3 regions of the Blastococcus carthaginiensis genome follow, and region 1 is predicted to be linked to each of the others. Evidence: riboswitches for the same ligand, from Rfam matches in the RefSeq annotation. Region 1 holds a riboswitch; each other region holds the start of a gene.

Region 1 (2,253 bases):
TGCTGCCCGCCGCTGACCACCTGGCCCGGCGACACGAAGAACTGGTTCACGTGGCCGTAGACGGTGATGACCCCGTCGGGGTGCTGGATCGCGACGGCGAGCCCGAAGCCGCTGGCCGGACCGGCCTGCAGCACGACGCCCGGCTCGGGCGTGTAGATCGGGGTGCCGATCGGCGCGGCGATGTCCACACCGAGGTGCATCGTGCCCCAGCGCGCGCCGTAGCAGGAGGTGACCCGGCCCTGGGTCAACGCAGCGCCGCTGCCACCCGGGGCGGCGGCCACCGTCATGAGTGCCTGCTCCGCCGCCTGCGCCTCGTCGTACGCGCGGGCGGCGTCCTCGGCGCCCTTCACCTCGAGCAGCCGGATCTCGGCGTCGCGCAGCTGCTGGTCGAGGCTCGCCTTCTCCGCCGTCAGGGCGTCGAACTCGGCCTGCGCCTCGCCGAGAAGGCGGTCGGCCTCCGTCTGGGCCTCCTCGGCCTTGTGCGCGGCGGCGTCGCGCTCGGCGACGGCCGCCTTGGCCTCGCGGTCGAGCCGCGCCTCGCGCGCCTCGGCGACCCGCAGCTCCTCGAGCACCCGGGCTCGGTCCTCGCCGAGCAGGTCCAGCGTCGCCGCCTGCTGCAGCAGCTCCCCCGGGCCTTCGGCGTGCAGCACCATCTCGATCTCGGTGAACGCTTCGTCGCTGCCCATGTAAGCCTCGCGGCCCAGGGTGGCGACGTCGTCCTGGGTGCGTCCGACGGCCTCCCGGACGGCGGCGAGCTCGGCGGCGATCGCGTCGGCGTGCTGCCGGGCGCGGTCGAGCTCGGCCTGCGCGGCCAGCACGGCGCCGCTGGCCTCCTCGGCCCGCAGCGTCATCTGCTGCAGCCGCTCCTCGGCCTCGCGGACGCGCTGCTCGATGCCCTGGACCTCGGCGGCGACGCGGTCGTGCTCGCTCTGCGCTGCGCTCGGTGCCGCCGACGAGGCCGGCGCGCCGAGCAGGGACAGCGACAGCAGCGCGGTGAGGGCGATGGTCGCCCGGCCGGCGGCGCGGCGTGGGCGCCGCAGGACGCCCTTCAGGTGGTGCGTGGTCGCCAAGGCGACTGTCTCCGTTCCTCGGTCCGCCTACCAGGTCAGCTGACGGGTTCGGGCCGGAACGTGCCCTACCTGCCTGCCCGTGGAGGCGCAGGCGGGATTCACCCCAGAGAACGTGGGTCCCCGGTCCCCGCGGCGGTCAGACCGCAGAGTTCGGCGGGGCCCGCCCGAGCCCCCGGGTTCGGGAGCGGGATCGGGTGGGCCGCGAGAGACGGTACAAGCGAAACCTGGATATGTCACAGGGTGGTAACGGACCTTCGCGGTCCGCCACTCGGGCACCGGGCCGCGACGCGGTTTCCGCGGGGGCTTCTGGCAGGCTGGTACGTCCGGGGCGGTAGCTCAGCCGGTCAGAGCATGGGACTCATAATCCCTGGGTCGTGGGTTCGAGCCCCACCCGCCCCACCGAACGACGGTCGCGGTCCCGCCTCGTGCTCGACGGCGTCTCCGTTTCCGCTGCTGGTGGCTGAGCTGGCGTTTCCGCCGGGCAGGGGTGGAGGGTGCGGGATGGACACGGTCCGCTTCACGACGTGCACAGGGTCGGTTGCCGCAGTCTCGCTGCTCGTCGCTGCCTGTGCTTCCGATGATGCAACGCGGCGCGACGGCGGCCTGGCGTCCCCCGAGGCCGTCATCGCCTGCTCCGACCACGTCTTCTGGGGCACCGTCCGGGGGACGACGGAGCGAGCCGGTGGCCTGCACGTCACCTTCACGGTGGATGACTGGGTCAGGCCGGCATCGGGCGATCCTCAGGTCACGCTCGTCGCCGATGATCCGACCGAGAATGTCGGCGCCCCTGACTGGACCACATCCGAGCGACTGCTGGTGATCGACGGCCGGGAGTCCCCGCTGGCGTGGATCCAGGGCGAGGCGGCGGAGGAGTTCGTAGCCGCCTGGGAGGCTGCGGATTCCTCGCTGTCCTGTCCAGATCACTACTAGATGTCCGAGAGCCACACCTCCCGGAGATGCACAGTCCCTGACAGCCGCCCGCTCTCACGCCTGTTTCGGAGTCCGTGATCGGCAGCAGGAACGTCGTGCACATCGAGCCTGCGCCATCTCGGTCACTGCTGCGCCGTCCGTCGTCGAGGCGCGTGCGCGGCAGCGCCGCTGTGGGCTGCGGTCAGGGTTCACGAGCCCCGGGTCGTGATGTTCGGCATTCTCACGGGCGAGGCCGGTGCAGTCGGTGCCGTGT
Region 2 (2,253 bases), on a different contig from region 1:
CGGGAACGCCGCAGCAGCGATCGCGACGGAGGGGATGGCGAATGCCTTGCGCATGGAGACTCCTTCGTCTCGGAGACCCGGAGCGCGGTCTGCTCCGGCTCCCGGGGATGGGTGGCCGGCGCGGTGCTGCGCCGGTCGGTCGTCCGGGTCGGGGAGAACCCAGCGGTCGGTGACACGACGCGCGGAGCGGCGTCTCACCCGGCCCTCGATCAGGGCGTGATCACGTCATGCCCTGCCGTCCACCGTTCGAACGCGCGCAACACGATCGGGTGCATGACGATCTCGTGACACGCCGTCGCGACCTCGGCATCCCCTTCGGGGACGCTCCACCGACGCCGACCGGGGGACGCTCCGGTGCCCCCGGCCCACGGATCAGCCCCAGGTCAGCTGGAACACCGAGATGGTGCCGACCCTGGCCGGCGAAGACTCCCGGCCATCCGACCGACCGACCACGGGTGATCGGCGTACGGCCGGCTCAGCGACGTGCGGAGGAGCGGTGGTTACGGCAGGAAGGCCACGTGCGGGTGGTCCATGTGGTTGGCCGTGGCCGAGCCGCGGTCCGCCATGGGCTGCCACGCCCAGCCCGTCCACGGACCGGCGATCCGCTGCTGCCAGATCACGTAGTCCACGCCGAGCCGGGCCGCGTTGTCGATCACGTACTGGGCGACCGCGTTCCCCTTGGCCGCGTCGGTGTACACCATGAAGTCGGCCGCGCGGCCGGCGGTCGGGCTGTGGCCGGGGCGGGTGAGTACCGTCCCGACGCCGTTCGCCTCGGCGATCTCCTGGACGGCGGGGCGGACGTGCACGTCCCACTGGTCGTAGGCCGCGGACGTCGCCACCGGAGCAGGAGCAGGAGCAGGAGCCGGGGCGGGCCGCTCAGCCCGGCTGGCGCGCTCGAGAACCGCTCCCCCGCCGCTCAGGGCGAGCACCTGCCCGACGCGCAGCACGTTCGCGTTCGGGCCGATGACGCCGAGGTTCAGGGCGTGCAGGTCCTGCCAGGTGGTGCCGTGGCGGGCCGCGATCCCGGCCAGCGTGTCGCCGGCGACCACGGTGTACGACCCCGCGGCGGCGGGAGCCGGCGCCGCCGCCGGTGCCGCCGCCGGTGCCGCGCCGGAGCCGCCGATGGTGAGGACCTGCCCGACGCGCAGGACGTTCGGGTCGGCGCCGATCGTGTCGCGGTTGGCGTCGTGGATGCTGCGCCACGTGGTGCCGTGGCCGGCCGCGAGCTTGCTCAGGGTGTCGCCGGAACGGACCGTGTGCTCGCCGGTGTGGGCGGCCGCGGGGCCGATGGCCCCCAGGGTGACGGCCGAGGCCGCTGCGAGGACCACGGCAGGGTAGGCCACGGCGGTCATGGCGCGGTTGCGGGAGGGACGACGGTGTCGACCCACGGTGCGATGGCTGTTGGGCATGGGGTGGTGAGCCTCTCGCCGCCTGCGGGGTTAGCTGTCGGGTTCGGGCGAGAGCTGCCCGGCCGCGCACGGCGCGGCTTCACCCCGAGGTCCCGGAGGGCCACGAACGGTGGGTCCCCCGCGCCTGCCCGTCGTGTTCGACGCTTCCGGGCGGCCGTGGGCAGGTTCGGCGGGCGACCTCCGGGTCCGCCGGTCAGCGGACGTGCGAACGGTAGGCAAGGCGATCGGCGAGCCAGAAGCTCGAACCCGGCCTTTTCGCGGACCCTCCGCACAGCGGCACGTGGAGTCACCGGACATGAGCGCAGCGCCCCCGTTCGCCCGGACGGATGACGCCGCGGACGCCGCACGAGAGCGGGGGGCCGACGGACGAGTCGGCCTGTACGCCGGGTTCTGTCCACGGGTGCCTCACGGCCTCCCGATGGGCGGTCATCCATCTAGGCCTGCCGTTGCCGGCAGGCTCCAGCGGTCTACCCGCAGGCTCGGGCGGGCCGCCCTCGAACGCCTGCGCGGAGCGGCGGCGGACCACCGTTCCTTCTTGACCTAGCTCCGGGTGGGGTTTACCGAGCCACGCCGGTCACCCGGCGTGCTGGTGGTCTCTTACACCACCGTTTCACCCTTACCGGCGCGGACGCCGGCGGTCTGTTTTCTGTGGCACTGTCCCGCGGGTCACCCCGGGTCGCCGTTAACGACCACCCTGCCCTGTGGAGCCCGGACGTTCCTCGGCGGCGGGGTCTCCCCCACCGACGCGACCGCCCAGCCGACTCGTCCGTCGTGCCAGGCAGTCTAGGCGTCCGGCACATGGATCCGGCAGCGCGCGGGTAGGGAGCGGCGATCCCTGCACACC
Region 3 (2,253 bases), on a different contig from region 1:
CCGATCTGTCCCAACGGGAAATGGCGGCCCGGCTGGGCGTCTCGAAGTCCGCCGTGGCCGCCATGGAGGCAGGGACCCGCGGCGTTGACGCCCGGTTGCTCGCCGCCGCGGCGGACCTCGCCGGTCTCCGGCTCGTCCTGCTCGACGATGCGGGTCGCCCGGTCGAAGGCATGGCCGCGGGCGCCGTCCGCGACAGGGCCGGTCGGCGGTTCCCCGCCCATCTCGACACGATGCTCAGCGAGGAACGCGCATGGCGGTGGGAGCACCAGCCCGGGCGACCGCGACCGACGTACACCTTCGACCGGCGAAGCCCGTGGGAGGACGCCGCCGACCGCACCCGCGATCGCCCGGACGACCACCTCCTCCCCCAGCCCGGCGATGCCCCGGAGGAGCGCGCCGCGGCCCGGCGGGCGGGCGCCGCGCGACGGCGGCAGGAGGAGCTGCAGCGGCGCTTCGAGGCCGGGGCTTTCCGGCACATCGACGACGGCTGGACGTGCGCGTGCCCGCCGGAGTGCGACGAGCTGGACGACCGGAGCGGCCGGCCGGTGCACGCCGAAGACTGCCCGTGCCGCTGCGACGTCGGCTGACCGCTGCGACGTCGGCTGACCGGTGCGACGGGGGCTGACGTCGCGACCCGGCCGACGTCGACCGACCGCTACGACGCGGCGGACGCTGCGACGGTCGCTGGCCCGCGGCTACGGAGGCCCGATGGGTCGAGCACGCAGCGTTGAGCCACACCGCCGTCCGGAGAAGTACACGGCCGACAGCGGTCCGTCACCGGACCCCGACGCAGGCCTCCGGCCGCCGGCGCAACCCCGGTGGTCGGCTCGCGAGTCGCGGTCGGCGGCGACGAGCCGGGCAGCACCGAGGAGCGCCGACGGGCGGCGTGTCGGTCGCGTTGTGACCTATCCGTGACCGACCTAGCGTTCCCCGCGGTCCGGCCGGGACCCGCCGTCACCACCCCCGGTGACACCCGGACGGACACCGCCGAACCGTGCACCGGCACAAGCCGTCGCGCGGACCGGGGACCCACCGAAGTTCTGGGGTGAAGCGCCACCGGCCAGTCCGGGGCGCCGGGCGCGTTCCCCGCCCGAACCCGTCAGCTCACCCGGTAGGCGGTTGTCGGAGAACAGGAGAAACCGTCGTCCATGACGACCACTCGCACGTCCACCACCCGTCGTTCCGCCCGCGGGGCGGCGCTCGCCCTGCTCACCGGTGCAGGCATCGCCCTCACCCCGTTCGCCGCCACCGCCTCGACCGGTGACGCCGGGGGCGGCGGCACGGGGCCCGTCGTCACCAGCACCGTTGTCGCCCCGAACCACGCCGCGCAGGTCGCCGTCGACACGGCCCTGGCGCAGCAGGGCAAGCCCTACGTCTGGGGCGGCACCGGCCCGGGCGGCTACGACTGCTCCGGCCTGACCTGGTCGGCCTACCAGGCGGCGGGCGTCGAGATCCCGCGGACCTCGCGGGCCCAGTCGACGGCCGGGGTCTACGTCGACCGCGCCAACCTGCAGCCCGGCGACCTGATCTTCTTCTACGACCCGGTCGGCCACGTCGGCATGTACATCGGCGACGGCCTGATGGTGCACTCCTCGACCTACGGCAACCCGGTCGCGGTCGTGCCGGTGGATTCGATGTGGGGCTACAACACGGCGCGTCGCGTCGTCTGACCGGCTCCGGTTCCCCGGCCGTGCGCGCCCGGCCGGGGAACGGCGGCACGGCCGGGGACGGCGGCGCGGCCGAGGACGGCGGCGCGGCGGGGAGACCGCCGCGCGGCTACGCGTGGCGCAGCGTCGCCCGCTTCAGCCGCACGATCAGCCGCATCCCGCCGGAGTCCTCGAGCTCCCGCTTCCGGGCGCGCAGCTGCTCGCCGAGCTGTTCGAGGCGCTCCTCCCCCAGGGCGTGCGACTGGGGGAACATCCGCTGCTCCTCCTCCATCGTGTGGTGGCGCACCGTCTTCTCCAGCATGCGGACCTCGGTGGTGAACTCCGGGTCGGTGACGTCCAGGCGCATCACGGTGGCGACCTGGTCGTCGATCTGCCGGTGCTCGGCGTGCGCGAGCGCCAGCAGCGGCGAGACGTCGGGGACCGCGGGGTAGAACAGCTCGTCCTCGATCTGGGCGTGGATCTCGATCTCGCGCAGGAACCGGTCGCGCAGCTCCTCGCGCCGGCCGGTCTGGTCGTCGGTGGTCTCCGCCAGCTCGCGGAGCAGCCCGCGCAGCACGTCGTGGTGTGCGATCAGGACCTCGTCGGC

What was found. Region 1 has a riboswitch for cyclic di-AMP ahead of QOZ88_RS16125 (peptidoglycan DD-metalloendopeptidase family protein). Riboswitches for the same ligand answer to the same signal wherever they lie in the genome.
Region 2: another riboswitch for cyclic di-AMP. It lies ahead of QOZ88_RS23045 (LysM peptidoglycan-binding domain-containing protein); the one in region 1 lies ahead of QOZ88_RS16125 (peptidoglycan DD-metalloendopeptidase family protein).
Region 3: another riboswitch for cyclic di-AMP. It lies ahead of QOZ88_RS17535 (C40 family peptidase); the one in region 1 lies ahead of QOZ88_RS16125 (peptidoglycan DD-metalloendopeptidase family protein).

Annotation. Positions count from the first base shown of each region.
Region 1 covers NZ_JASNFN010000021.1:10,933-13,185, reverse strand. Annotated here, with positions in the region: gene QOZ88_RS16125 (peptidoglycan DD-metalloendopeptidase family protein) at 1-1,070, opposite strand, end outside; cyclic di-AMP (ydaO/yuaA leader) riboswitch at 1,095-1,226, opposite strand; tRNA gene QOZ88_RS16120 (tRNA-Ile) at 1,396-1,469, shown strand; gene QOZ88_RS16115 (hypothetical protein) at 1,572-2,000, shown strand.
Region 2 covers NZ_JASNFN010000058.1:546-2,798, reverse strand. Annotated here, with positions in the region: gene QOZ88_RS23050 (hypothetical protein) at 1-54, opposite strand, end outside; gene QOZ88_RS23045 (LysM peptidoglycan-binding domain-containing protein) at 501-1,343, opposite strand; cyclic di-AMP (ydaO/yuaA leader) riboswitch at 1,417-1,562, opposite strand; RNA gene rnpB (RNase P RNA component class A) at 1,773-2,174, opposite strand.
Region 3 covers NZ_JASNFN010000024.1:64,521-66,773, reverse strand. Annotated here, with positions in the region: gene QOZ88_RS17540 (helix-turn-helix domain-containing protein) at 1-587, shown strand, start outside; cyclic di-AMP (ydaO/yuaA leader) riboswitch at 976-1,133, shown strand; gene QOZ88_RS17535 (C40 family peptidase) at 1,149-1,670, shown strand; gene QOZ88_RS17530 (hemerythrin domain-containing protein) at 1,777-2,253, opposite strand, start outside.